Regions from separate parts of the Paenarthrobacter sp. R1 genome, predicted to be linked through region 3. Evidence: riboswitches for the same ligand, from Rfam matches in the RefSeq annotation. Region 3 holds a riboswitch; each other region holds the start of a gene.
The links. Region 3 has a riboswitch for cyclic di-AMP ahead of QN084_RS13695 (NlpC/P60 family protein). Riboswitches for the same ligand answer to the same signal wherever they lie in the genome.
Positions count from the first base shown of each region.

Region 1: linked by a shared signal. The riboswitch ahead of QN084_RS01095 (NlpC/P60 family protein) and the one ahead of QN084_RS13695 (NlpC/P60 family protein) in region 3 are both predicted to bind cyclic di-AMP.
Region 2: linked by a shared signal. The riboswitch ahead of QN084_RS16645 (M23 family metallopeptidase) and the one ahead of QN084_RS13695 (NlpC/P60 family protein) in region 3 are both predicted to bind cyclic di-AMP.

Region 1 is NZ_CP127115.1:226,320-236,051, forward strand. Features, by position in the region: gene QN084_RS01085 (heavy-metal-associated domain-containing protein) at 1-71, shown strand, start outside; gene QN084_RS01090 (heavy metal translocating P-type ATPase) at 131-2,353, shown strand; gene QN084_RS01095 (NlpC/P60 family protein) at 2,431-3,198, opposite strand; cyclic di-AMP (ydaO/yuaA leader) riboswitch at 3,202-3,399, opposite strand; gene QN084_RS01100 (heavy-metal-associated domain-containing protein) at 3,639-3,956, shown strand; gene QN084_RS01105 (hypothetical protein) at 4,231-4,701, shown strand; gene QN084_RS01110 (DUF305 domain-containing protein) at 4,847-5,488, shown strand; gene QN084_RS01115 (F510_1955 family glycosylhydrolase) at 5,589-6,470, shown strand; gene QN084_RS01120 (cytochrome c biogenesis CcdA family protein) at 6,475-7,224, shown strand; gene QN084_RS01125 (multicopper oxidase family protein) at 7,268-8,824, shown strand; gene lgt (prolipoprotein diacylglyceryl transferase) at 8,836-9,732, shown strand, end outside.
Region 2 is NZ_CP127115.1:3,424,742-3,434,473, forward strand. Features, by position in the region: gene serC (phosphoserine transaminase) at 1-807, opposite strand, end outside; gene QN084_RS16640 (iron-dependent transcriptional repressor DtxR) at 1,145-1,840, shown strand; cyclic di-AMP (ydaO/yuaA leader) riboswitch at 2,097-2,313, shown strand; gene QN084_RS16645 (M23 family metallopeptidase) at 2,318-3,148, shown strand; cyclic di-AMP (ydaO/yuaA leader) riboswitch at 3,295-3,454, shown strand; gene QN084_RS16650 (C40 family peptidase) at 3,459-4,202, shown strand; gene QN084_RS16655 (NlpC/P60 family protein) at 4,297-5,085, shown strand; gene QN084_RS16660 (HNH endonuclease) at 5,307-5,807, shown strand; gene QN084_RS16665 (NTP transferase domain-containing protein) at 5,926-6,813, shown strand; gene QN084_RS16670 (molybdopterin molybdotransferase MoeA) at 6,810-8,168, shown strand; gene fdhD (formate dehydrogenase accessory sulfurtransferase FdhD) at 8,250-9,128, shown strand; gene QN084_RS16680 (alpha-mannosidase) at 9,292-9,732, shown strand, end outside.
Region 3 is NZ_CP127115.1:2,803,076-2,812,807, forward strand. Features, by position in the region: gene QN084_RS13670 (NAD-glutamate dehydrogenase) at 1-3,459, opposite strand, end outside; gene QN084_RS13675 (hypothetical protein) at 3,527-4,018, opposite strand; gene hutG (formimidoylglutamase) at 4,084-5,031, opposite strand; gene QN084_RS13685 (NCS2 family permease) at 5,107-6,549, opposite strand; gene QN084_RS13690 (copper resistance CopC family protein) at 6,663-7,301, shown strand; cyclic di-AMP (ydaO/yuaA leader) riboswitch at 7,481-7,643, shown strand; gene QN084_RS13695 (NlpC/P60 family protein) at 7,647-8,432, shown strand; gene QN084_RS13700 (FAD-dependent monooxygenase) at 8,579-9,187, opposite strand; gene QN084_RS13705 (universal stress protein) at 9,612-9,732, shown strand, end outside.

The DNA of each region.
Region 1 (9,732 bases), 2.2 Mb from region 3:
AGCTGGACACACGGCAAGTCCAAGAGGCCATCGCTGAAGCCGGCTACGCTGTCGTCCCCGACAGGGTCTGAGCGTGGCTACGGAAACTCTAGCTACCGGCACCCGGGTCATTGAACTGGACATCCAGGGCATGACCTGCGCCTCTTGCGTTGCCCGGGTGGAACGCAAGCTGGGAAAACTTGACGGCGTCGAGGCGAGCGTGAACCTTCCGCTGGAGTCCGCGCAGGTCACTGTCCCGGACTCCATCACGGACCAGCAAATCCTGGACACCGTAACGGCAACCGGTTATTCGGCGGCGCTGAAGGCATCAGGAGGCTCCCGGGATGTACAGGACGCCGACGCCGGGACGACCATGGCGGAGGGACTGCTCGAAGGAGACCGGGAAACCAGGTCGGCCGGGTCGGTGCTGCTTCCGCGGCTGCTGCTCGCTGCGGCCCTCACATTACCGGTCGTCGTCATCTCGATGGTCCCGGCAGTACAGTTTCCGCATTGGGGATGGGCCGTCTTCGCACTGAGCCTTCCCGTCGTCAGCTGGGCTGCATGGCCGTTCCACCATGCTGCGGCTGTCAACGCGCGCCACTTTGCGTCAACGATGGATACGCTGGTTTCCATCGGGGTCAGTGCTGCTTTTCTATTCTCTGCATGGCAGCTGTTCGCTGACCCAAACCTGACCGCGCACACGGGAATGGCGATGGATGCCCATGCCCTGTACTTCGAAGTCGCGGCCGTCGTGACCACTTTCCTGCTGCTCGGCCGCTTTTTGGAAGCAAACGCGAAGTCGCGGGCAGGAAGCGCACTTCATGCCTTGCTGGACCTCGGGGCGAAGGAGGCTACGGTCCTCCGGGACGGCGTCGAGTCCCGGATTCCGGCGGACCGTCTCGAGCCCGGTGACGTGTTCGTCGTCCGCCCCGGCGAGAAAATACCCACCGATGGTTTCGTTGTCGAAGGCCAAAGTGTGGTGGATACATCCCTGATCACCGGAGAATCATTGCCGGTCGATGTAGGTGTTGATGACACCGTGATCGGCGCAACGATCAATGCCAACGGGCGGTTGCTGGTCAAGGCAACCCGGGTGGGCAGTGAAACGACTCTCGCGCAGATGGGGCGGCTGGTAAGCCAGGCCCAGAGCGGAAAGGCCCCGATTGCCCGGCTGGCGGACCGGATCAGCTCTGTTTTTGTCCCCGTCGTGCTGGTTCTCGCCGCAGTGACCTTCGGCGCATGGTTCTTTTCCACTACTGATCTGCAGCACTCCTTTACTGCTGCGGTGGCGGTTCTGGTGATTGCGTGCCCCTGCGCGTTAGGGCTGGCCACGCCGACCGCATTGCTCACGGGGACCGGCCGTGGCGCTCAGTTGGGCATACTCATTAAGAGCCCACAGGTCCTGGAAGACACTCGGACCGTAGACACCATCGTGCTGGATAAGACCGGCACCGTAACCACAGGCCAGCTCTCCGTTTCCGGAGTGCACTCCTTTACTTCGGCCACCGAAGAAGAGATCCTTTCCTTGGCCGGAGCAGTCGAGGTTGCCAGCGAACACCCCATTGCTCATGCCATCGCACGCGCAGCGACTGAGAAGGCGCCTCTGCTGCCTGTCGCAGGGTTTTACAGTGCACCCGGCGGGGGCGTCCGAGGAACCGTCAACGGCCGGTCGGTCGTTGCCGGCCGGGCGGCCTGGCTGGTGGAGAACGGTATTAACCCGGCGCCGGACCACTACGAAGCTCTGTCCGCCCAGGAGCAGTCCGGAGCGACTGTCATCTGGGTCGGCGTAGACGGGGAGCCAACAGGCCTCATTGCGCTGAAGGACACCCTCAAGCCCGGCTCTGCCGCCGCGATCGCGCAACTCAAGGAGCTGGGACTTAGGCCGATACTGCTGACCGGCGACAACGCCTCGGCTGCCTCGGCAGTGGCAGCGCAAGTGGGCATCCCCGCAGAAGACGTGCTCGCCGGCGTGCTTCCCGAAGGCAAGGTTGAGGCTATCCGCGGGCTGCAGGCCAGCGGGGCCACTGTTGCCATGGCCGGGGACGGGGTGAATGATGCGGCGGCGCTGGCCCAGGCCGACCTTGGCATTGCCATGGGCAGCGGGACGGATGTCGCCATCGCTGCCGCGGATCTTACGGTCATGGGAAGTGACCTGGGCCAGGTCGCGCAGGCCATCAAACTGTCCCGTCGAACCTTGGGGACGATCAAGACCAACCTGTTTTGGGCATTTTTCTACAATGCCGTCGGCATCCCGGTCGCCGCCCTGGGGCTGCTCAACCCGATGATTGCGGGGGCCGCGATGGCAGCCAGTTCAGTTCTGGTGGTCTGCAACTCACTGCGGCTGCGCCGTTTCGGGCGGCGTCACAAGGTGTAGTCCCCGGTGTCAGCAAGGGATGCTGAAGGCCTGTGAGTCACCGCCCCAAGGCAGTGACTCACAGGCCCCTCAGCGCTTTACTTGCCGGCCCGGACGAAGGTGACGGCGCCCTTGGAGGTCATCCAGGTCAGCGGGTGGACGGCGGTTTCGTTCTTGCCGTTCAGGCCGGAGCTGAGGACCTGGCCGTTGCCAACATAAATTCCCACGTGCCCGGGTTGCATCACCATGTCGCCGGGCTGGGGATCGGCAACAACGGTGCCGTAGTTCATGAACTGCATCGGGCCGAGGTCTCCGACCGGGATCCCTGCAGCGTTGAGTGCGTTTTCCACCAGCCGTGTGCAGTCCTGGATCATGCCGATCTGGGCATAGGCGGAGGAAACCATGATGGCGTTGACGCCGCCGGCGGCCGGCGCCCCAACAGGAGCCGCTGCAGGCGTGACGGTGATCTGCGCCTTAGCCTTAGCAGGTGCAGCCGGCGCGGTGACGGCAGGGGCTGCAGGCGCCTCAGCGACGACTGGCTTGGCTACTGCTACGACGGGCGCAGGCGTGGTCTCCACGGCAGGACGCTCGAAGGAGATTTGGACTGTGGCGTCCGCGCTGAGGGGAGTCTGTACCTGGCTGGTGAGTTCCAGGTTCGAGGTCGGCTCCGCATCGCGCTGAGTCGGGGCCGCGGCTGCCTGCTCGGCGATACCGCTGGTCAGGACAAGGCCGGACGCTGCCGCGATGACAGCGGCCTGGCGGCCCACACCGCCGGCGTTTGCAGCGACGGATTTGGACAGTACCGCGAGGGCGCTGGTCTGGACAGGGACCGCACGGCGGCGGCCGTGAGCTTTGCGAATGGGCATGAAAGGGCCTCTCCCACTGCCTGCGAGGTTAGCTGTCGGATTCGGATGGGAGACACCCGGCCGGGCCGGTACGCAAAACGCACCAGACACGGCTTCACCCCAAGACCCGCTTTAAGCAGGCCGTTGTTGGGTTCCCCGTCTCTGCCGGACGAAAGTTGCGAACGGATCCCGGGCAGCGGCAGAGTTAGGCAATCGACTCGGGAGTGCCGCATTCGGCGAAACCGGCACGGCTTAGACCGTAGTTCACACAAGCAGCATTTGTCACATTTGAATAACGGCGAGTCCGACGTCACACGTGTCCCATTTGTTGGAGATACCCCCCAGGGGTAAGCTATGGGTGTTGTCCGTGAAGTGGTATGTCCCGGCAGTGCACCGCACCGCCTCTCACAGCCGTTCAACCCCAGCGCCCATTACTCCTTCGTCAAGGAATGGAAACTGACATGTGTGGAACCGAAAACCGTACCCAGCTGCCGCTGGCCTCCTCCGCATCGGGGTGCAGCTGCTGCTCGACCGAAGCCTCCTCTGAGCCCACCACAGCCGCAGGCACCGGCGCCGTTGAATTCGCTTTGGATGGTCTGACCTGCGGGCATTGCGTGCAGACTGTTGAGAAGGCCGTCGCTGCCCTTGATGGTGTGGAATCGGCCTCCGTTGATCTCGTCCCCGGCGGCCGCTCCCGCCTGCTGGTGGGAGGCAGGGCCGATGAGGCAGCCGTGCGGGAGGCTGTCACCTCCGCTGGCTACACCCTTGCCAGCACCTAACATCCGCACTTCCACACTTCCACTGCGGACCTCCTCCCGGGGGCGTTGTGCACCCCGGGAGGAGGGCAATGGACGGGCCACCGGTCCCGCTGGCACACGGGCGGCCGGAATCCGCTCCTGAACAGGCGTCGCGGATCGCCCCGTTCATCACTAGCCGGTGGAAACAGTGAAACCAAATCCCATCCAGACGCGTTGAAAAGGCGGTAACCGGAAGGGACAACACCCCCTTGCCGGTACCCTTATGACATCGAACCTGCACGGAAAGGAGGAAGTTGTGACTACGACACCCTATGGTCGCTTCACCGCCTTCCTCCTGCGGGCAGGATTCCTGACCGCGGCCCTGGCCATCATTGCCGGCATTTTCGGCATGCACGTCATGACCGGTGCCCACCACATGGCACCAGGCCCTGGCATGACAGCGGCAGGCCCCTCCACGCTGCAGCTGCAGGCCATGCCGGCCGGCCACTCGCATGTAACGGGGACGACCACCGGCGCGGCCGCCATTGAGACTGCGGTCACCGGTGGCTCTTCTTCTACCTGCGCCCCGGCAGGTTCGTGCCCGGAAATGTCGGCCGGCGACGGTGCCTGCGTCCTGGCCCCGGGAAACACCACCCTCTCAGCCCCGATGCCGGGAACAGCCCCCTATGAGCTGCCTGCTATTGGTGCCGCCGCTGCTCTCAGCAGCACCTACTCCTACTCACCGGGCAGCCCCTCCCCCGGTGACCTCTGTATCAGCCGGACGTAAACCACTCCTCTGCGCCGAGCTCTCCACCGGCGCACCGTCCAGCCAATGACCTGCATGAAACAGCCGAGCCCGGCGCGGGTTTGCCGCTGCATGCCATCACCAAGGGCGCCCAGACGCCGCTGATACTTTTGAGGACCTGATTTTCATGAAAAAGACCCTGACAATTTCTGCTGCCGCCCTCGCCGCAGCCCTCGCTCTTGCCGGTTGCTCGGCCGGGTCGGGCTCCGGCAGTTCCGGGACCGGCAGCATGTCCGGCATGAACCACGGCAGCTCCGGGATGTCATCGGACTCCGCCCCGGCAACTTCAGCAGCAGCTATGGCTGAGTTCAATGACGCGGACACGATGTTCGCACAGATGATGATGCCGCACCATGTCCAGGCAGTAACGATGAGCGACATCATGCTCAAAAAAGCGGGCCTTCCCCCCGCTGTGACGGACCTGGCCACCAAGATCAAGGCAGCCCAAGGCCCGGAGATCGAAAAGATGACCAGCTGGCTTCAAAGCTGGGGCCAGCCCACGATGATGCCCACCGAGATGTCTTCTGCGCACAGCATGGAGGGGATGATGGGCGAGGATGACATGGCCAAACTCGAGGCCGCCCAGAGCGCCGAAGCCGCCAAACTGTTCCTGACCCAGATGATCGCCCACCACGAAGGCGCGGTCATGATGGCCAAGACTGAAACCACCAACGGCAAGAACGCGGACGCGGTCCAGCTCAGCGAGGACATCGTCAGCTCCCAGGACGCCGAGATCCAGGAAATGAAAGACCTGCTGGCCACCCTGTAGCCAGCATAAGTCCGGTGCCGGCCCCTTCCCCACCCCCCCGGGGGGCCGGCACCTCCCCTTCATTCTTCCCGGTTCATCCGGCCCACCCCTGGAGTTTCCCGTGCCCCTGCATTCTTCACCCCGTCACCGGCCTGTTGCTGCCCTCGCAGCGGCCAGCGCCCTGCTGTTTACGCTGTCCGCATGCACCCCGGGCGCAACCGCCGCTCCGGGCGCCACACCCGCTCCCGCCGCCTCAGGCCTGCCCAGCTCCCACGTCCACGGTTTAAGCGTGAACTCCGAAACCGGACAGATACTGCTGGCGACCCACGAGGGGCTCTTCGACATCTCAAAAAACACGAGTGTCAAAATTGGACCCACAAACGATCTGATGGGTTTCACGGCCGCCATGGACCAGGGCGTGTTTTACGCCTCCGGCCATCCCGGCAAAGACTCGACAATGCCCAATCCGCTAGGTCTGATCAAGAGCACGGACGGGGGAAAGACCTGGGAACAGGTCTCCCGGCAACGGGAATCGGACTTCCATGCGCTCACGACAACCAAGTCCGGAATCGTCGGCTTTGACGGAACAATGCGGACCAGCACGGACGGCACGACGTGGAAGCCCGCCGCTGCCGGCTTCACCCCGGCCGTCCTGGCCGGGAACCCGTACAGCGACACCGTGCTCGCAACAACCCCCGAGGGCGTCCAACGGTCGGCGGATGCCGGGACCACGTGGACCCTGGTCCCGGCGGCGCCGGTGATTCAGTTCGCCGCTTTCGCCAGCACCGCCGAAGCAACGGGTGTCGCCCCCGACGGCACCGTCTATATCTCCACGGATGGGGGCCTCAGCTGGAAGAGCACCGGAAAGATTGACGGCAGTGTCCAGGCCGTGGCCGCCTCCGAGGGATCCGAAGGCAGTCCGTGGATCTGGGCCGCCACCACTGCCGGGTTGGTCGTCTCTACCGACGGCGGGGCCACCTTCCGTCCCGCTGACGCCGCCTGAGCCGATGGACATCGGCGGGTTCTTTGCCTCCACCGTTACCTCCGGTGCGCTGCTGATTGCCATCCCGCTGGCAATGAGTGCGGGCCTGGTATCGTTCCTGTCCCCCTGCATCCTGCCCCTGGTGCCCGGCTATCTCGGTTTCGTCTCCGGCCTGACAGATCCGACACAGCCGAAGAACCGGCGCCGTGTCCTGGCGGGCGTGGGGCTGTTCGTGCTCGGATTCGCGGCAGTCTTCACCCTGTACGGGGCAGCATTCGGTGCGATCGGTTCCTGGCTCCTGCGGTGGCAGGACGCACTCATGCGCGGCATGGGCGTTGTGGTAATCCTCATGGGGCTGGCGCTCCTGGGGCTGATGCCGTGGCTGCAACAGACCCGCAAAATCAGCCTCGGCCGACGGACCGGCCTGGCCGGGGCCCCGCTGCTCGGAGTGGTCTTCGGGCTCGGCTGGACACCCTGCATGGGTCCTACCTTGAGTGCTGTACTGTCGCTGAGCGTCACAACAGGCAGCGCCGGACGCGGGGCGCTGCTGGCGTTCGCGTACTGCCTGGGGCTCGGCATTCCCTTTGCCCTCACAGCCCTGGGACTGGGGTGGGTCAGCAACGCTCTGACCTTCGTCCGCAAGCACATCCGTGCCGTCAACATTGCCGGCGCCTCCATGCTTATCGTCCTGGGCATCCTCATGGTTACCGGAGTCTGGGTCCAGTTCATCTATCAGCTGCAGAACCTCTCCGGAACCTTCCTCACCCCCATTTGACATCCGGCGGATGCTGCAAAGTCCGCCTACTGAAGGAACAGTTATGTACACCAACCTCAACCGTCGCCGCTTCCTGGCCTTGTCTGTGGCAACCGCCTCGGCCGCGGCACTGGCGGCCTGCACCCGGAACCCCGAACCGAGAACAACGGCAGAACGCGTTCTGCCCACCGACCCTGTAGTCACGGACTATGAATCCCGGCGCCCCTCCTCTGGGAACACCGTGAACCAGCCCCTCAACGCCGCTGCTTTCACTGCAGCGGTGGCCGGCAAAACCGTCAGCACCTGGGGCTACAACACAGGCCTGGCAGCTCCCACCATCCGTGCCAAGGCCGGGGACCGGCTCACCGTGAACCTGAACAATGCCCTGCAGGAGGAGACCTCCATCCACTGGCACGGGCTTGCCCTGCGCAATGATCAGGACGGCGTCCCAGGCCTCACTCAGGACCCCGTGGCCGCAGGAACCGAATTCGCCTACGACTTCCGGCTCGCCCACCCCGGCACCTACTGGTACCACTCCCATGTCGAAATGCAGCGCGAACGCGCCCTCTACGGAGCACTCATCATCGAGGATCCAGCCGAAAAACTCGTGTACGACCGGGACTGGGTCATCGTCCTCGACGACTGGATGGACGGCATCACCGGCACCCCGGACGACGTCGTGAAAGAACTCTCCGGCGGCATGCCCATGTCCGGCTCCATGCCCGGCATGGACCATGGATCCATGGGATCCACGCCCGCCCCCTCCGGAGGATCATCAGGCATGAAACACATGTTGATGGGCTCCCGCAGCGACTTCCTCGGCGGCGACGCCGGCGACGTCAGCTACCCGTTCCACCTCTTCAACTCCAAAGCCCCGGACCAGGCAGAGATCCTGACCGCCACGACGGGGCAAGTCATCCGGTTAAGGATCATCAACGCCGCGGGGGACACTGCCTACCGCGTCGGGATCCCCCGCCAAAAGCTCACCCTCACCCATACGGACGGGTTCCCGGTCCAGCACCAGGACGTTGACGCCGTCGTGCTCGGCATGGGCGAACGCATCGACGCCCTCCTCACCGTCAGGGAAGGCTTCACGCCCGTGATGGCGCTGGCCGAGGGTAAAACCGGCCAGGCACTCGGGTTCATCAGCACCGGCACAGGCAAACAGCCGCTTCCGGCAACACTGCCGAACAAGCTCGAAGGCACCGTCGTCGACGGCGGCCAACTGAAGGCCGACCCCACGGTCACCCTGGCGGACAAAGCCCCCGACCGGACCCACGACGTTCACCTCACCGGCACCATGGCGAAATACGACTGGGGCATCAACGGCAACCGCTTCGACATGACCAAGCCGCTCGAGAACGCCTTCGACATCAAGGCCGGCGAACGCGTCGAAGTGAACTTCATCAATGACACCGCCATGTGGCACCCCCTGCACCTGCACGGACACACTTTCCAAGTGTCCGGCGGGGGCGCGCGCAAAGACACGGTCATTGTCCGGCCCAAACAGACCGTGACGGTGATCTTCGACGCCGACAACCCGGGCCAGTGGCTCACCCACTGCCACAACGCTTACCATGCCGAACGAGGCATGATGGCCGTCTTCTCCTACACCAAATAAGGGACCTGACCATGAACGCCGCTGCCGCGATAGAACTGTTCTTTCCCTCCCCTACAGTCAGCGCCTTCCAGCTCGGGCCGCTGACCATACGCTTCTATGCCCTCGCCATCCTGGCAGGCATCGTGGTCGGCGTCTGGCTCACCGCCCGCCGGCTCCGGGCCCGGGGTGGCACCACGTCCCAGACACTGGACATCGTGGCATGGGCAGTACCCTTCGGCATTGTCGGAGGAAGGCTATACCACGTCATCACGGACAACCAGCTCTACTTTGCTCCGGGAAAGGACCCGTGGGGTGCGCTCCGGATCTGGGAAGGAGGTCTGGGGATCTGGGGAGCCGTCGCCCTCGGGCTCGTCGGCGCACTCATCGGCGCCCGGCGCGCAGGGGTCCCCTTCACCGCATTCGTGGACGCCGCCGCCCCAGGCCTGCTCATAGCGCAGGGGCTGGGACGCTGGGGCAACTGGTTCAACAACGAGCTCTACGGGGGGCCCACGGACCTGCCCTGGAAACTCCAGATCCATGCCATGAACCAAGCCACGGGCCAGGCCCTGACGGCACCTGACGGTACCCCCGACATCATCGGCTACTTCCAGCCGACCTTTCTTTACGAATCGCTCTGGTGTCTGGCGGCCGCGGCCCTGCTCATGTTCCTGGACCGTAAGTTTTCACTCGGCGCGGGATCAGTGTTCGCGTTGTACATAACGCTCTATACCGCCGGCCGGTTCGTGTTCGAGCTGATCCGCTCCGACTACGCCAACACCATCCTGGGGCTGCGGGTCAACACCTGGGTAGCGGCGCTGCTGTTCATCGCAGGGCTGGTTCTGTTCCAGATCCGCAGGCGCCGGCCACGCTCGGCCGTCGGGCAGGTCCACGGCAGCACGACCCGGCACACTCCTGACATTCAAAGCAAA
Region 2 (9,732 bases), 620 kb from region 3:
GTTGCTGTTGAGCCACTGGACCTGCGCATCCAGGGTCACCAGGGTGGAAAGCGAAGGCGTGTTGTATGTCTGGTTCAGCTTCGAGTTATCGATGGCGGTCTGCACGTCAAGGAAATCAGGAATCCAGCGGCCGCTTGCCTTGATGCGGGCAGCGCGTTCAAGCGCCGCGGGGGAGAAGAGGCCGAGCCACAGGCCGCCGTCGGATGCGAAGTTCTTCTGCGGTGCGAAGTAGTAGACGTCGGACTCAGCCACATCCACGTCAAGGCCACCAGCTGCGGAAGTAGCGTCCACCAGCACCAGGGAACCCTCATCGGCGCCGGCAACGCGCTTGACCGGCGCAGCCACACCGGTGGACGTCTCGTTCTGCGGCCACGCATATACATCCACGCCGGCTTCCGCAGCTGGAGCGGGGCGGGTCCCGGGCTCGGACTTGATGATGGAGGACTCGTCCAGGAACGGAGCCTTGTTGGTGGCGGCTGCAAACTTGGAGCCAAACTCGCCGAAGGACAGGTGCTGGGCCTTCTTTTCCACGAGGCCGAAAGCCGCGACATCCCAGAACGCCGTTGAGCCACCGACGCCGAGGACTACCTCGTACCCTTCAGGAGCACGGAAGAACTGGCTGAGGCCCTCACGAACGGAGCCTACGAGGTTCTTGACCGGTGCCTGGCGGTGGGAGGTGCCAAGGATGGTCTTCGATGCAGCGGACAGGGCTTCGATCTGCTCCGGGCGGACCTTGGACGGTCCGGCGCCGAACCTTCCGTCCTTGGGCAGCAGGTCGGCGGGAATGGTGATGCTGGTGTCGCTCACGCGTGGCTCCAATGTGTATCGGTCAAAGACGGGGAGGTGGCAGGTGGCATCAACTGCCCCTTCGACACCCCCAATTCTGCCTGAACAGGCGCGGGTGCGCGTACCCGGTGGTGTCATAGTCCGCCACGTGGAACGTGGTCGCGCGCGTTCCCGTCGTCAAGGGGGTGGAGGCAAGGTACCCGGAACCTTTGTGACCCTTCGAAAATTATCAAGAGTAATTCCAAATAAGCTAGGCTGGGGTACGCGTTCACAGGGTGGCGCAGGGGGACGTGCAGCCTCTACGGACGCGGTACGGTGGACATTACGCAAGAACTGCGTTCGAGGAGAGCTGAGCTGGATGACGGATCTGATCGATACCACTGAGATGTATCTTCGGACCATTTTGGAACTTGAAGAAGAAAACATCGTGGCTCTCCGCGCCCGCATCGCTGAGCGGTTGCGCCACTCCGGTCCTACAGTCTCCCAAACGATCGGACGCATGGAGCGCGACGGCCTGGTGGTGGTGTCCAATGACCGGCACCTGGAGCTCACGGAAGTTGGCCGCAAGCGCGCCACCGAAGTGATGCGCAAGCACCGCTTGGCTGAACGCCTCCTTGCCGACGTCATTGGCCTCGACTGGGCGTACGTCCATGACGAAGCGTGCCGCTGGGAGCACGTGATGAGCGAACGCGTGGAACGCAGGCTGTATGAACTGCTGGAGCATCCCACGCAATCCCCGTACGGGAACCCGATTCCCGGCCTGGAGGCCCTGGGCGGCCTCGCTGTCCAAGCTCCCTTCCGCCCGGACGTCAACCTCCTGCAGGCAATGGATGGTTACGCTGCCGACTCCCGCGTTGTGGTGAGCCGGCTCGCCGAGCCCATTCAGGTTGAGCCCGAACTCCTGACCCAGCTGGACGAGGGCGGCATCCGCCCGGGTGCAGCCGTTTCCCTGGAGCGCGTGGGGGACTACATCTCCGTCCGGGTGCCGGGGATTGAAGGGGCCCTCGAGCTGCCGCCGGAAGTAGCTGCCCACGTATTCGTGGCAGTCGGCTAGCAAGCGAAAGGCCGGCAGGGTGCAGGCGTTCACTCCATGTGGGCGCCTTTGCCTTGCCATGGGCGTGGTTGATCTCACGTCACGCCGCCGCGCGGCGGTGTGACCTGCGGTTTCCGCGGATAGGTGATAAGGGGAGCAGGCAAAAAACGACCGCCCTGTAGATAACGAATTTATTACCGCGGGCCTTAATCCCCTATAGTTATCTACTAGCGCCGATATCAAAGCGTTACCTGATCTGGAGCCGAGCTCTGCCAGCAGATCAGGGGTGTTAAACATCTACTGGCAGAGGCGGGGGAACCACAATCGGCTGCCTAGAGAAGCAGCCTTGGGGTGAAGTCCGCAGCAGCAGTGCCTTACTTACGCAATTCCCTCCTGGGATACCTGTGTGCCGTGAGCGCTGCGTGCGGGCCGGGTCTTTGCACTCTCTGATCCGAATCCGACAGCTAACTTCGCAGGCTTTTGAGAGAGGAACAGAGTTTGACTTCGCAGAACGTCAGGGGCCGTCGACGCGCTACCGGCCCCGCTACTGAGCTGCGGCCAGCCCGCGTAGTATCGGAGATCCGGCCCCGTGACACCCAGCGTCAGGTGCGCCGCCGTAAGAGCCCGATGCGCCAGGTGGCCGATTTCGCAGCAGCCAGTGGTGTAGGGCAGAAGGCCGGCGTAGCACTCGCTGCTACCGGTCTTGCGCTCACTGTCGGCCTGCCTGCAACGAGTCCCGTCATGGCCACGTCCGAGTCCGGGCAGACTGAGGCCGCACTGGCCGTGGGCGGCGGGAGCCAGCCAGAGGTCTCCGCGGAAGCGTCCGCCAAGATCGACTTCAGCCGCGCCGCGGTGGCAACCAAGGCGGATCCCGACGGCAAGCTCAAGCAGTTGCTGAGCGCCCAGTCCGTGGGAAGCATCCAGGCCAGCTCCTCCAAGGGCACCATGGCCAGCCCCTTGGACACCCTCAGCACTGCATCACCGTTCGGCTACCGCATCAGTCCGCTGACAGGCGGCAGCGGCGATTTCCACCGCGGCCAGGACTTCGTGGCCCAGTGCGGCACGGCAGTCCACGCTGCTGCGGCGGGCAAGGTCACCTTTGCGGGTTGGCACGAATACGGTGGAGGCAACCGCGTGGTGGTGGACCATGGCAACGGCCTGGAAACCACCTACAACCACTTGTCGTCATTCAACGTCAAGGTCGGCGACACCGTGAATCGCGGAGACACCGTTGCCTTGAGCGGCACCACGGGCGCTTCCACCGGCTGCCACCTCCACTTCGAAGTCCAGGTCAACGGCGAAGTCGTCGACCCCATGGGCTGGCTATAACCCGAGTTGATGGTCGTCTCTCGCATTCTTGACACGCCCCGTGATCTGAATGTGACATTTGCGTTCAACTGTTGTACCGTACAAAGCGCATCGGCTTTTTAGGGGGCCGATGCACTTGGGTGGATTGCCTAGCTCTGCCACCACTCAAGGTCCGTTCGCATAATTCGTCTGGCAGGGGCGGGGGAACCAATTTTGGTCTTCGAAAGAGGGCCTTGGGGTTAAGTCACAAACGCTTCCAACGGCGTGTGGCCGGATGACTCCCATCCGAATCCGACAGCTCACCTCGCAGGCATTGGGAGAGGCTACCTTCGTGTCATCACGCACTACTTCTGCGCGCCACCGCGCCCAGGCGGTTACCCCGTTGAACACTCTTTCCAAGGCTGTTTCAGCGAATGCCGGAACCGTCGGCCGCCAGGCCGCAGTCCTTGCAGCAGCATCGGGCTTGGTCCTCAGCGTCGGCCTTCCTGCCCAGGCAGCGGATACTGACGTTTCCAAGGCTGAGTCCAGCGCACAGCAGCTGGTGACCACCGCCGTCGTCACGGCGGAACCAACCGCCACTGTTTCCTTTGAGAGCCCCGTTGTGGTTACCAAGGAAGCCCCCAAGATCCAGCGCGCTTCCCAGACCACGCAGCGCTCCCAGGCGAACGGCAACCAGAATGCCGGCCAGGGCGAGGGCGCAGTCACCGCCAAGTCCGCCGGCTCCAAGGATTCCGCAGCCAGCGCCGCGGCTTCGGGCCTCGCAGCAATCGCGTACACCGGCATCGGCCACCCGTACGTCTGGGGCGGCACCACCCCCAACGGTTGGGACTGCTCCGGCTTCACCCAGTGGGTTTACGCGCAGGCCGGCATCAGCATCCCCCGCGTCAATGCATGGACCGCCATGAAGCCCACCAGCACTCCCGCTCCCGGCGACCTCGTCATGCAGAACGGCGGTGCCCACGTTGGCATTTACGTCGGCAACGGCATGATGGTCAGCGCCCTGAACCCCAGCCAGGGCACGCTGCTTCACTCGGTAGCTTCTACCGGAACCTCCTCCTTCTTCACCCTGCGCTAAAAACCGTCCAGGTAAGCCAGCGCGCCCCCCGGGTGCTGGCCTGCCCATGACCCGCGTGCTTCCCAGCAGCACGCGGAAACGAAAAGAGATCATCATGACCAGTGCAAACAAGGTTGCGCGGCACCGGGCCGAGGCTCCCAAGACCAGCTCACTTGCCGTGATTGCAAAGGCAGTTTCGGTGAACGCCGGTGGCGTCGGCCGCCAGGCAGCCGTCATCGCCGCGGCTTCGGGCTTGGTCCTGACCAGTGGCGTTGCTGCCAATGCGGCGGATACCAATGTGGATCGCGAGTCCACCTCAACCACCTCCCTGGACATCCAGTCCGTCGTGCAGTCCACCATCGCCGCTGACTCCACCGTTGCCATCTCCTACGAGAGCCCGGTTGTCACCACGGTCGAGGCGCCCGCGCCCGTCGTGGAGAAAGCCCCGGCCAAGGCTGAAGCGAAGAGCTCCGCACAGGAAGCCACTGCCTCAGCTTCCAACGCTGCTGGCGGCGCAACCGTGGCAGTCAGCAACGCTGCACCGGCAGCAAAGGCTCCGGCTGCTTCCAGTGGCCTCGGTGCGGCCATTGCCGCTGCAGCCTACGCCCAGCTCGGCGTGACCCAGGACTGCACCATGTTGGTCACCAACTCCCTCGCAGCCGTGGGTATCAACTTCCATGACTGGCCTGCGGGTTACCTTTCCCTTGGACGTACGGTCAGCGCAGCGGAAGCCCAGCCGGGCGACCTCGCTTACTACGCCAACGGTGGTCTGGCCGGACAGGCACACATCGCCGTCTACGTCGGCAACGGCATGGCAGTGCATGGCGGATGGAACGGATCCACCACTGCTCTGTTCAGCGTCAACGTCGGCTCCGGTCCGGTCTTCATCCGGGTCAACGGCTGATCGAACTTTGAGGAAATACCCCGCAGGTTTCACCTGCGGGGTATTTCCGTCTTAAGGGGCAGGGCCGGGGCCTGTGGGCGACATCACAAGCTAATTCCACTGATAATTCGTTGATATGGCATATAAGTGCTTACTCTTATGGTGTCGATCCACAGCCCGTACATGCAGAGGGCAGCCGGCCCTCGTGCCCCTGGCGGGTGCGGCCGTTAAGAGGTACGTGCATGCGCACACTCGTTCTGAATGCTGGATATGAACCGCTGGCGGTAGTTACCTTCCGCCGGGCGCTGGTCCTTGTGCTCACCGGAAAAGCAAGCGTAGTGGCCGAAGGCGGCGAACCTGTCGTCGGGCCGCAGGAGATTCTGGGACGCCCGTCCGTGATCCTCCTCAATCGCTACATCCGGCCGCGGTACAACAGGATCACGGCCGTCAGCCGGCGCGGAGTTCTCCGCCGCGACGGCCACCGCTGCGCCTACTGCGGTAAGACAGCCCACACCATAGACCACGTCCACCCCAAATCCAGGGGCGGCGCGGATTCCTGGGAAAACCTGGTTGCGGCGTGCTTGAAATGCAATAACGCCAAGAGCGACCACACGCCGGCAGAGATGGGTTGGAAACTCCGTTTCACACCCGGCGTCCCCTCCGGAACCATGTGGCAGATCAAAGAACTCGAGAAGCCTGCGCCGGACTGGGATCCGTTCCTCTTGCCGGAATCCGCTGCCTGATTGATGTGCGTCCGCCCTGTGCGGCACCGGTAATCCGGTGCGGCACCGGTAATCCTGTGCGGCACCGGTAATCCTGTGCGGCACCGGTAATCCGGGGCGGCACCGGTAATCTGGGCGGATGGAGTTCAACGCAGTGATCTTGGCGGGTGGCAGGGCCACCCGCCTTGGCGGTGTGCCCAAACCTTCGCTGACCTACGACGGCGCCACCCTGCTTTCGCATGCCCTGGACGCAGCCAGGGGTGCTGTGGCAACCGTAGTGGTGGGCCCCGATCCCGGCACGTTGCCGCCCGGCGTGCTGACTGCACGGGAGGAACCTGTATTCGCCGGTCCTGCTGCGGCGATTGCCGTAGGACTGGCTGCCCTGGCGGATCGGGGGCCCGCCCCTTGGACCCTGGTCCTCGCGTGCGACATGCCGCATGCCTCCCGCGGTGTGCAAGCGTTGTTGGCTGCGCTTATTGCCACGCCGAAGACCGAGGGTGCCATCGCCGTGTCCCCGGACGGGCGCAAGCAGCCGTTGCTGGGGATCTACAGCACACGGGCCATGGAAAGGGAAGTGGCCCTGGCCTCGGAAGGGGGAGGGTTAACGAACTCTTCAGTGTTCCGCCTGCTTGCTAGGCTGAAGGTGATGGCGGTGCCTGTTCCCAGCGGTTCCACGGATGATGTGGACACGTGGGCGGACGCCGCGGTACTGGGCATAGACAAACAGCAGGAGGCGGACGTGAAGAGCCAGGAAGAGACTCTCGAGGAATGGTGCCGCATGCTGCTGCAGGCATTCGAGCTTGAAGGCGTCGAGGTGGATGTCAACGAGGTCCTCGCCGTTGCCGGCGTTGCGGCGCATTCCGTGGTGCGTCCCGCTGCACCCCTGACCACGTTCATTGCCGGCTATGCGGCCGGAATGGCCCGGGGAATCGGGCAAGCCAACGACGACGCGGCCATGAGTGCAGCCCTCGGCCTGGCACGCCAAGTGGCCAAGCAATACCCGGAGCCCGGGGCAGAATCGGAATGACCGCGGCCCCGGAACAGGGCCACCACGCGGCACATACCTGGCAGGAGGCCCGGCAGCGCGCCTTTGAGGTTGCTGCTCCCATCCCCGCGAGCCCCGTTCCCCTGAGGGCTGCGCTCGGTCGGACGCTTTCCTCGGATGTATTGGCTCTCCAAGACATGCCCCACTATGCCTCGTCCGCCATGGATGGGTGGGCTGTCAACGGCAGCGGACCCTGGATACTGAGCGAACCGGGGCAGCGCCTTGCCCCGCACCAGGCCAGCCCGATCGTTACCGGCGGGCTCATTCCGCCCGGGGCCAAGGCAGTGCTGCGCAGCGAGAGCGGCGTCATCACCACGGACGACGACGGCCTGCCGATACTTGGGCTCGGCGGAGCCGCCAAACCGGGGGAGCCCCGCAACGGGCAGCACATCCGCAAAGCCGCGGAGGAAGCAGCCGGGGGCGAGGTCCTGATCAAGGCCGGGGCGGTCCTGAATCCCGCCCATGTGGCCCTGGCGGCCTTGGCCGGACTGGACGAGGTGGAGGTGCTCGGCAAGCCGCTGGTCCGTTTCCTCTTGACGGGTTCCGAAGTGGTTGACCAGGGCATGCCCGGCCCGGGCCAGGTCAGGGACACCTTCGGTCCGCAGCTTGGCGGGGTGGTTGAGCTTCTTGGCGGCATAGCGGGGGATCAGGTCAGGGTCGGCGACAGCTACGAAGATTGGCTTGCCGCCCTGCAGGACGTTGAACCGGACGTCCCCCAAGAAGCCGCGGGGTTGGCGGACGTGGACGCGGGGCCGCCGGCCGACGTCGTGATCACCACGGGCGGTACCGGCCGCTCCGGTACCGACCACTTCCGGAAAGCGGTCGCAGAGCTCGGCGGAACGCTGCTGATCGACGGCATCGCCATGCGCCCGGGGCACCCCGCTGTTTTGGCGGAGCTTCCGGATGGACGGTTCGTCCTGGGCCTTCCCGGCAACCCGTTGGCCGCCATGATGGCATTGTTCACAGTGGGTGGACCGCTGCTGGCCGCCTTGGGGCATGGCAGCATGCCGGAAACCGGCGAGGTGCCCTCCGGAGCCATGATCGACGCCGACCCCGGGCGCACCCGGTTGATGCCGTTCAAACTGGTCTACGGTCTGGCCTCACCCGCCCAACATGCAGGGCCGGGAATGATGAGGGGGCTCGCCAACGCAGATGGCGTCATGGTGGTGCCGCCGCATGGAGTCCAACTCGGCGAGCTGGTGCAGGCGTTCGCGCTCCCATGGGGCAAGCCGCTGCCCGTGCCAAAGCCGCCGGAGGAAAAGCCGCGCAAGGCGCCTGCGCGAGGCCAGCGGAAGGGTCCCCAGGGGCCGGTCGACTGGAGCGCGCTCGACGCTTGACGCCCGCGGGTGGAACCAAGTGGCCAGCAGGCAACAGGCTTGCCATGATGGACACATGAACCAGGAGAAGGGAGCCTGATCATGGGACGCGTTACCCAACGCCGCAAGATCCATAAGTTCGTCCTGGACGGCTCACCACAAGCGCTGGAACACCCGGTCCGCTTCAAGGAAGACGTCCTCGCAGTGGAGGAACCACTGGAGATCCGGCTGGGGGAGATGTCCTTCGCGGTGACCATGCGGACGCCGGGGGACGACTTCGACCTCGTTGCCGGCTTCCTTGTCTCCGAAGGCATCATCTCCGAACCCGGCCAGCTGGTCTCCGAGCGGTTCTGCGCGGGGGAGGACGAGGACGGAGTACAGACCTTCAACGTGGTGGACGCCCAACTGCGTCCCGACGTCGAACGCCCCGCAACGGGCCGCAACGTGTACACCTCAAGCTCGTGCGGAATATGTGGAACGGATTCGATAGAGGCCGTCCGCAAGTCTTCCCGGCACAGCCCCAAGGAGGACCCGCTCACGGTTCCCGTCCGCGTGCTCGCTGACCTCCCGGACAAGCTCCGCGAGGCACAGGCCGTCTTCTCCAAGACGGGAGGTGTGCATGCTGCCGGCCTCTTCAAGATCCACGACGACGGCACCAGCGAACTGCTCTGCCTGCGCGAAGATGTGGGGCGGCATAACGCGGTGGACAAAGTTGTGGGATGGGCGTTGCGCTCTGGACGGCTGCCCTTGACCGGCACGGTGCTGCAAGTTTCCGGGAGGGCGTCGTTCGAACTGGTCCAGAAGGCTGCAATGGCCGGGATTCCCGTGCTCTCCGCAGTCAGCGCACCGTCAAGCCTCGCTGCCGATCTCGCCGACGAGTCCGGCATCACCTTGGTGGGTTTCAGCCGGGGCCACAGCCTTAATGCCTACGCCGGGCGTTGGCGCATCAGGGAAGAGGACCTTGCCCCTTCCGTTGCCTAGCTGGAGCCGGTTCCAGCTGTCCGACACTTGGCTATCAGCTGGGAACGACGTAGATTTTATCCATCGAATGGAATCATGGTTGCCCGCGCCGGCCCTCGCCACGGAGGCCCGGATGCCAGCCAACCACTCCTGCCGCCCGGCTGATTTTCTAAAGAGGTACTAATTGCACGACGACCGCAGGATCACCGAACAACGTCTGGACAGGTTTGTGCGTGAGCGTCTGCTCCCGGCCATCTACGGCCGTTCGATCCCGCTTGAACTGAGCAGCTGGGAAGCCCCCGGCGAGCCCGTGCCCGCCGCGGAAGCCCTGCGGCAGGTCTTTACGCCCCAGGAGCACGGTGCGGCATGGGGCAAGGCCTGGAGCACAAAATGGCTGCGGCTGCAGGGCGAAGTTCCGGAGGCCTGGGGCTCGGCAGAGAACACTGCCGTGGAAATCATCGTGGATTTGGGCTTCAACAGCGATGTGCCCGGCTTCCAGTGCGAGGGCACCGCATGGCGCGCGGACGGAAGCATCATCAAGGCAATCTCGCCACGCAACTACCATGTCCCGTTGAAGCTGATCGGCAGCGGACTGTCCGTGGATTTCTACGTAGAGGCCGCAGCG
Region 3 (9,732 bases):
GATGATGTGCGTGCGGAGCTGCGTGGCATCCACGCGGATAGCGTCGTTGGACTTGTCTCCCACGTCCGCGTTGGTTTCCGTGGAAGCCTTCACGTAGGTTCCGATCCCGCCGTTGTACACGAGGTCCACCGGTGCCGTTAGTACGGCGCGCAGAAGCTCCGGCGGGGTCATCGCCGTCGTGTTTTCCTGCAGGCCCAAGGCAACGCGCACTTGTTCGCTGATCCGGATGGACTTTTCCGAGCGGGCGAACACGCCACCGCCGGGGCTCAGTTTGCTGGCATCGTAGTCCGCCCAGGACGAGCGGGGCAGTGTGAAGAGCCTCTCCCGTTCCGCGTAGGAAGCAAGCGGGTCAGGGTTGGGGTCCAGGAAGATGTGCCGGTGGTCGAACGCTGCCACCAGCTTGATGTGGTTGGACAGGAGCATGCCGTTGCCGAAGACGTCACCGCTCATGTCCCCGATCCCCACCACGGTGAAGTCTTCTGCGCGGGAGTCGATCATCAGTTCACTGAAATGGTGGCGTACCGATTCCCAGGCGCCCCGGGCGGTGATGCCCATCTGCTTGTGGTCGTAGCCCACGGATCCGCCGGACGCGAAGGCATCACCCAGCCAGAAGCCGTACTCCGCTGCTATGGCGTTGGCGAGGTCGGAGAAGGCGGCCGTCCCCTTGTCCGCGGCAACCACAAGGTAGTAGTCGTCGCCGTCGTGCCTCACCACCCGGGGCGGTGGCACGACGCGGCCGGCCGGTCCGCCGTCGGGATCCGGCACCAGGTTGTCCGTCACGTCCAGCAGGCCACGGATGAAAGTGCGGTAACTTTGCTGGCCCTCGGCGAGCCACGCGGCCCGGTCTTCCGCCGGGTCCGGGAGCCGTTTGGGGAAGAACCCGCCTTTGGCGCCGGTAGGGACGATCACCGCGTTCTTCACGGTCTGTGCCTTCACCAGTCCCAGGACTTCCGTGCGGAAATCCTCCCGCCGGTCCGACCAGCGCAAACCTCCCCGCGCGATCGCTCCAAAGCGCAAGTGAACGCCCTCGACGCGTGGCGAGTACACCCAGATCTCAAACTTCGGCCGCGGTGCCGGCGCAGCAGGGATACCGGCGGGGCTGACCTTGAAACTGAGGCAGGGCCTGTCCAGGTAGAAGTTGGTCCGCAGGGTGGCCTCCACCAGGCTGGCCAGGGAACGCAACAGCCTGTCCGCATCAAGGACGGGGACGGCGTCGATGGCTTCGGCGAGCCTGGCCCGCGCTGCGTGGACGGCCTGTGTCCGGTGGCTCAGTTCACTGCTGCCCTCTTCAAACACATCCCCGTCGCCCGTGTGCGCACCCGGGTCCGGTTCGAACAGGTCAGCCGCGATCAGGTCCGGGTTGAATTTGGCTTCGAACAGTTCCAACAGCGCGCGGGTTGCCGCCGGGTTGGTCCGGAGGGTCTCCGCCATGAAGCTGTACGAATTGGCACTGCCCAATTGCCGCAAATACTTGGCATAGGCCCGCAGCACGGCAACATGCCGCCAACCCAGGCCCTCCCGAATGACCAACGCATCAAAGGCGTCCGACTCCGAGTCCCCGCGCATCGCCGCCTGGAACGCCACGGCGAGCAAATGACCCGTTGCGACGGGATCCACGCCCCGCGGGTACTTCAAGCCCAGGTCGTAGAGGAAGAACTGCCTTCCATCGGCCCGCTGGACATCGAACGGCCGTTGGTCCAGCACTTGGAGACCCAGATTGTGGAACAACGGGAGGATCTGGGTGAGGCTCTTGGGCCGGGTCAGGTAAAGGCGCACGCGGGCGTCCTCAGCCAGGACTGCGGTGCCCGGACGGGTGTACACGGACAAGATGGGGTCCTGTTCATCCTCGCCGGGAAGGAAACTCTCAAACCGCGCGATGTCCGCTACCGCGTCCTCCACTTCATAGTCCGCTTTGTAGCTGGCTGGAAAAGCAGCGGCCCACAGCCCGGAAAGCCGGCCGGCCTCCTCCCGCGGGTAGGCGGCCTGAAGCGCCTCGTCCAGACCTTGGGCCCAGGAACGCGTGGCGGCAATGATGCGCTGCTCCAGCGCGGCGGAATCGACGACGGCGGATGGCGCCTCGTGCGGGCCGGCGCCAGGTGGGGGTGTGCCGGCGTCTGCTCTGTGCTGGCTGGATCCTGACGGCGCCGCCGGGAGCAGGATCCGGAAGAAGACCCTGGCCATTGCGGATTCGCCCAAGCGCAACTCGAACTCGATGTCATCCGAGCCGAACGCTTCACGCAGTTCCCGTTCGATGTTCAGGCGAACGGCTGTGTTGTAACGACGGCGCGGTAGGAACACCAAAGCAGTCATGAACCGGCCGAACGAATCGGGACGAAGGAACAGCCGGGTGCTGTGCAGCTCCTGCAAGCGGAGAATCTCCCGGGCGTGCAGGGCCAACTGCGATGCCTCTATGTGGAACAGCTCGTCCCGTGGGTAGGCGTCCATCACGGCCAGGAGTTCCTTGCCGTGATGCGATGAGGCCGGGTAGCCCAAAGTCCGCAACGCCTCGGACACGGTGTCCCGGATGACAGGGATCTCCAGCACCGGGTGGGCCGAGGAGTTGGGCGAGAACAAACCCACGAAGGTGTGTTCCCGGGCGGCGGGCGTCCTTACCGTTACTTCGTCGAGGTAGGCATGACGGAGGACCGTGGAACGTTTGGTGGACTTGGTGAGCGTTAGGAGTGGGCCCTGCACCGTGGTGGGACTGTTGGGGTCTCCGGGCTCGCGCAGGATCCCCAGGCCGCCGCTCTGCCCGGTCGATCCGCCGGACCCGCCGGAGCCGCCGGCCCGGTAGCCCAGGAAGACGAAGTTTCCCGCGTCCAACCACCGCAGCAGCTGCTGTGCTTCACGGGAATCCTTCACTGCATCTTCGCCCGAGCCAGTGCCTGCTTCCAGTTCCGCGAGTGTCCGCTCCAAACCTGCGTGCATGGCGTCGGCATCTTCCGCGGCGGCCTGCACATCCTTCAACACGGCATGTATCCGGGCAGTCAGGAGTTCGGTGCCGTCCTCGTCCGCCAAGCGCGGGATGTCCAGCGCCATCCACGCTTCGGTGCGGTCGCCGTCGTCGTGCGTTGCCGGGGAAGGCGCCACCCCGGTGGGCAATCCCGTGCGGTGCGGACCGCTGCGGATTCGGGTGAGCCGGTGCGTTGCAGGGTCCCGTTCGACGCGGAACACCGGATGGACCAGGAGCCGGATGGACGAGGTGTCCCGGGCAATCTCGGCCGTGACGGAGGGGAGAAGGTACGGCAGGTCGTCCGCGACGATCGCCACCACGCTGGAATCGGTCTCGTGGAGGATGCCTACCAGGGCCTGCCCGGGCTCGCGGCGCTCGGCCAGTGTCCGATGGTAGCGGGCCCGCTCAAGGAGTGTCTCCGGAGTGTAATTGCGGACGTCGTCGTCCGATACGTGTTCGTAGTAGTCGGTCAGGAACCCATCGGCCGGCTCATTCCCGGGTGCCATGCTTTCATGATCGCCCTAAACCCCGCGAGATGACACTTAATGGCAATGTTTGGGCCGGACATTGCCATTAAATGCCATCTCGAGTTGCGGGACGACGTACGGGCCTGTGACCCAGCTTCGCCACGCCTGCGCCAATCAGCAACGTGAGAATGGCCGCGGCGGCGTGGGTGTAGAGCATCAGGTCCGCCCCGTGGACGGCGCCGCCACCGGACACTGCGGCAGGGAGGTCCGCGGGGATCTGCCCCGTGCCGTGCAGGTGGTCCAGGGAACCGAGGCCGGGAAAGGAACCACCCAAGGCATCGAAGCCGAAGAACAGCACTTGCTGCGCCGCCCCGGAGATGAGCAGCAGCAAGATGGGTCCGTGGATCCAGTGTGTGATCAGCTGGGCCGCCAAGGCAGACAAAGCCACGAATCCCAGCAGGATGGGGATGGCCGGGGCGCTTCCACCGGAAACAACGTGGGCGCCCAGACCCAGGGCAACGGCCACCGGTCCGGCCACCCAGGACCACTTATTCCGGACAGTGCCCTTTCGCGGAACATCCACAGGAGTCGTGCTCATCGCCATCCTTCCCTCCACAAGGCTATGGGGATGATGTGCCCAGCAAAAGGGTTAGCCAAACACAGTTAGGCCAGCAGCGTGTTCACCAACCGAGCAGCCACCTTGGCGGTACGCCCGTCAATGTCGAACTCAGGATTCAATTCCGCCACATCAAGATGCACAAGCTTCCCGCTGGCGGCCACTTGCTTGCAGACGGCGCTGATCACCGGCAGCGGCACTCCGTACGCGGCCGGAGCGCTGACGCCGGGCGCCACCGCTGCGGGCATCACATCAAGGTCGATCGTCAAGTAAAGGACGTCGATGCCTGCCAGGAAATCGGCCACGAACGTCTCCACGACCTCCGGCGCGCACCCCTCGTCCAATAGATACTTCACGCCCAGCCGCTCCGCTGTGTCGAACAGGGTCCGCGTGTTGTTGGGTTCGGAAATACCGACGACGGCGTACTGCAGTTCCCGGCCAGCGGCGGCTTCCTCCTGGGCCATCTGGAGGAACGGCGTTCCCGAGCTCGGGACGGGCTCGTCGCGCAGGTCAAAGTGGGCGTCAAGGTTCAGCACACCCAGCCGTTTGCCGCGCAGGACTTCGGAGCCGGCCACCCCCAGGTAGCTGGCGAACGCGGTTTCGTGGCCCCCGCCAAGCACAACGGTGAGGTTGCCGGCGTCGAGCAGTCCGGAGATGGCACGTCCGGCGCGTGCCTGGCCGTCCTCCAGCTGGTCGCCCTCCACCACCACGTCACCGGCGTCGAACACCTCCCGGTCCAGGTGGAACGCCAGCGGACCAAGCGCCGCACGGATCGCGGCCGGAGCCGCGGCAGCACCCACCCGCCCCTTGTTGCGGCGAACCCCTGCGTCGCTGCAGAAGCCCAGTACGACGGCGGAGCGCACGCCGGCAGCGGCGGTCCCGGCAGCGTGGGGAGCCACAGCTTGCCACCACCGGCGGTGCTCGGGGCCGTCGCCGTCGAAGCGGCCGGTCCACGCGGTGGGGGTGACGTCTACGGCGGGGGCGCTGGTTTCCATGGTTTAAGCACACCGGACCCGGACTGCCAATGCCAGCAGTTCCGGGCCCGGAGTGTCTGTAATACCGGAATGAGGTTACTTCACCCCGAGCAGTTCCTCCACGGTGCCGATGCCGAAGAACAGCAGGAATGCGGCAGCCACAGCCCACATCAAGGGGTGTACCTCGCGGGCGCGGCCCTGGAACGTGCGGATCAGGACGTAGGAGATGAAGCCTGCGCCGAGGCCGTTGGCGATCGAGTAGGTGAACGGCATGAGGGCGATGGTCAGGAACGCCGGGATGCCGACGCCCCAGTCCTGCCAGTCGATCTTGCCCACCTGCGAAACCATCATGAAGCCCACCACAACAAGGGCGGGCGCAACGGCTTCGAAGGGAACCAGGTTGATCAACGGCGTAAAGAACATGGCCACCAGGAACAGGACACCGGTGACGATCGAGGCCAGGCCGGTCCGGGCGCCTTCGCCAATGCCGGCGCCGGATTCGACGAAGATCTGGTTGGAGGACACCGAAGCTCCGCCACCCACAATCGCGCCGAGCGCATCAACCTGGAGAACGCGGTCCACATTGGGGATGTTGCCGTGCTCATCCACGGTTCCGGCCTCATTGGCCAGGCCCACCATGGTGCCCATGGCGTCGAAGAAGATGCTGAGCAGGATCACGAAGGCCAGCAGGGCGGCACCGATGAAGCCAAGGTGTTCGAAGGCGCCAAAGGGGTTGGCCTTGCCGATCAGGGAAAGGTCCGGAGCGCCCCACTCGGACACTTTGGGCGCCACGAGCGACCAGCCACGGGGGTTGATGGTGGTGCCGTCGTTGCTCGGGCCGATATGCAGGGTGAATTCAAGGATCGCAGCCAGCGCGGTGGAGACGATGATGCCGATCAGGATGGCACCGCGTACCTTGCGCACCACCAGCGCGATGGTGAGGACCAGGCCGACCGCGAACACCAGCGTCGGCCAGCCCAGGAGTTTGCCGTCCACGCCCAGGCCCAGCGGAACGGTGGTTCCGGCGGCGTCGGGGATGCGGCGCACGAAGCCGGCGTTGACCAGGCCGATCAGCGCAATGAAGAGACCGATGCCCACCACGATCGCGGTCTTGAGCGCCTCGGGGACGGCCTTGAAGACGGCGGTCCGGAACCCGGTGAGGACAAGGATCAGCATGGTCAGGCCGGAGAGGACCACCAGGCCCATCATGTCCGGCCATGTCAGGCCCGGGTGCGAGGCGACGGTGACGGCCACGAACGCGTTGACGCCCAGACCTGTGGCTACGGCAAAGGGATGCTTGGCCCAAGCACCCATGAGGATGGTCAGGATGCCTGCCACGAAGGCCGTGGTGGCGGCGACGGCCGTGAAGCCCAGCGATGCCCCGCTCGAGTCAGCCCCCGACAGGATGAGGGGGTTCAGGACCACGATGTAGCTCATGGCAAAGAAGGTCGCGAAGCCGCCACGGATTTCCCGCGAATACGTGGATCCACGTTCGGAGATCTTGAAGTAGCGGTCGATTGCAGAACCCTGTTTAAGCATGGATGTCTCCGGGGATCGTGTGAGTGTGCTCTCAAATCCTATGCCCGCCCGTGCGGGGAGGCCTGACGATTCGCCTAGTCTGTAAGGAAGCCAACATTAGGAGAAACCGCCCCATGCGCACCATCCGCCCGCTCCTGGCCGCCGTCGTTGCTGCCCTCGCCTTCGCCTCGGCGCTGCTTTTCGGCGCCGCCCCGGCATCGGCGCACGACGCCGCAGAATCCACGAGTCCGGCCAGCGGAGCCACGGTTGCGGAAGTTCCGGCATCGGTCTCCGTCACGTTCAATAACCGGCCGCTGGCTATTGGTTCGGGCATGTCGGTGACCGCGGGCGGGGAGAACTGGGCGGACGGCGCCGTGCAAATCATCGACAACCAGGCGGTCCAAAAACTGCGCCCCGGCGCTCCGGCGGGCCAGTACACGGTGGTTTGGCGCGTCGTCAGCTCCGATTCGCACCCCATCGAGGGCACCTTTACGTTCACGGCAACAGCAGGAAGCACGACGTCGGAGGGGGCCACCGCGGGAGCCTCGCCGTCCGCGTCGGGCCAGGCAGGTTCGGGCACTGTTCCGAGCGCAGGAACTGCGGCCCCCGGAACCCCCGTCAGCGAACCCGCTCCGGACGCCTCCCAGCCGTTCCCGTGGAGCATCGTGGCGTTTGCTGCATTAGCTGTTGCGCTCGTTATTTTCCTGGCCGTTACAGCCCGTCGGAAATTGGCTGCCTCCAATGATGCCGAGGGCGATAAATCCGCGGAATGACGGGGTTTTCTACATACCTGCGAAAATCTCGAAACGGTTACTGCGACACGCTCGACGCCCACTTCTCGTTACTTAAATGTGACTTTGCCGTGATCATCGCGTACGGTAGTACCTGTGCCCGATCCGCATTCGGCGCACTTCCGGCCTGATTGCCTAGCTCTGCCGCAGGTCGGAATCCGTTCGCAGACATACCTACGGCAGAGACGGGGAACCCATTTTAGGCCGCCAATGAGCGCGCCTTGGGGTGAAGCCACGAAGCTTCCGCTGAACAGCGGTGGATAGTGGCCGGGTGACTCCCATCCGAATCCGACAGCTAACCTCGCAGGCATCGGGAGAGGCTCTTTCATGTCTTCACGCATTCTTCGCGGCCGTCGTAAGGCGGACAGCGTACGCCCCAATCCGTTCATCTCCATCTCCAAGGCAGTTGCCAGCAACGCTTCAGGCGCTGGCCGCCAGGCAGCCGTCATCGCTGCAGCTTCGGGTCTTGTCCTGACCGGTTCCATTGCTGCGCACGCTGCCGAAACTCCGGCACAGGCTCCGGTCCAGCGGGACTCCAGCCCCGCCACGGTTGCTGAAACCGTTGCCGAAACCCCCAACAAGGTTGTCACTGCCGCAGCAACGGCCACCGTCAACTTCGAGCGTCCCGCTGTTGCTTCCGTGGCAGCACCGGTCATCGAGAAGCCGGCTCCGGTTGTTGAGGCTCCCAAGAAGGCCGCAGCCAAGGCTGCTGCTCCCGCCGCTACCGCCACGGTTGCTGCTTCCGCACCTGCCGCTGCTGCTCCCGCAGCACCTGCCCCGGCACCCGCTGTTGGCGGCGTCAGCGCAGCAATGGTTGCCTCGGCTTACGCCCAGATCGGTGTCATGCAGGACTGCACCGCCATGGTCGAAAAGGCCCTCGGCTCCGCAGGTATCCCGGTGGGCGACCTTGCACCCATGCAATTCATGAACTACGGCAAGGTTGTCAGTGATCCCCAGCCCGGTGACATGATCGTCCAGTCCGGCCACGTTGCCATCTACATCGGCAATGGCCAGGCCATCTCCGGTGGCATCAACGGTAACCAGACCGGCATCCACCCGATCAGCTGGCTGACCGCAACCGGCCCGCTCACGTACGTCCGCGCCGGCGCATAAGCTTCACGCTTCACAAAAAGGCCGGCACCCCGGAGGTTTCTCCTCCCGGGGTGCCGGTTTTTTGGTTTAAGGCTTTTGGTCTAAGGCCCCTGCTCCAAGAGCCCTGTTTCCGGGCTGCCTTGGTGCCGCTGTGGGGGTTGCCGGGCTTAGGCGATCGCGAGGCCGGGCGCTGCTGGAAGTGCCACCTTCGAAGAGATGGCCTGCCCCACCGCCTTGGCCTGGCGGAGGACTTCCTTGGGGGTTGGAGTGATGAGTTCTCCCACTCCCACCAGATGCATGCCCACCGCGCGCATGGCGGCCACAAGGTTCTGACCAACGGCAATCCCCAGCTCGGCCAGCATCTTGCGTAGCTGGCTCTGCGCGCAACGCGTCACTACAACGTGGTCGGCAAGGAGAATGCCGTGCGCCGTGTGGACGGCCCATTGACGAGGGGATGCGAGGGGAGTTTCTGCAGCCGTGAGCAGGTCCAGCCGGACCGCCTTGGTGGTGTTGCGTACATCCAGGTGGTGACTGGCCGCGTAGTTCCGCAGGTGGCGGAGGATCTGGTTCCGTTCCAGCATGGAAGCGGGATCGGCTACCTCGCAGCGTTGCAGCATGCCGGTATGCACGGAAGGACCCGTCTGTGCCAGTGGGCCGAAGCCGTCCACCACGATCGAGCCCACGCCGTAGCGGCTGAGTTCGCTGGCCACGGCGAGGCCTGAGAGTCCGGCTCCGATCACCACGGTGGTGGTTCGCTCCGTGGCGGAATCAGGCATGAGTGACACTGCGTGGTTCCTCCTTGACGTACGTGCCCAAAGGCAGGATTGGACGCTTCCGGTTCCCCCAAACGGTCGCAAATAAATGGCCGGTATGTGTTCTGGAACACTCTCCCCGGCCATTCGGTGACTCGAACACTACAGAACTTTTGGGGCGTTGGGTAGCCTTCCTGACAGCGTGTTATTACTTCTTCCCGGGGCGTCCCGGGAGGGCCTTGAAACCGAGCCCGGACCGTTATGCAGATAGCGGAAAAGCCGCCTTGATTCGCTATAAGCAAACGAGAATAGTTGGCATTGGACGAGGAAGTCCCGTGGCTTCCTCGTTCACGGACATTAGCGCACAACGTGAGGTGTAACACCCCTACGTTGAACCTCTGGCAGAATGGCCGGAACATCAAGCAGCAGGTGGAGAGGCGGGCCCCAAATGGACCAGCACGGTAGTCACGTTGAACATCCCCGCGGCGGTGACGCGGAAGCAGTAGCACCGGGCGGCATCGTGGTTGGAGTGGACGGCTCCGAACACGGACAATGCGCTTTGGTGTGGG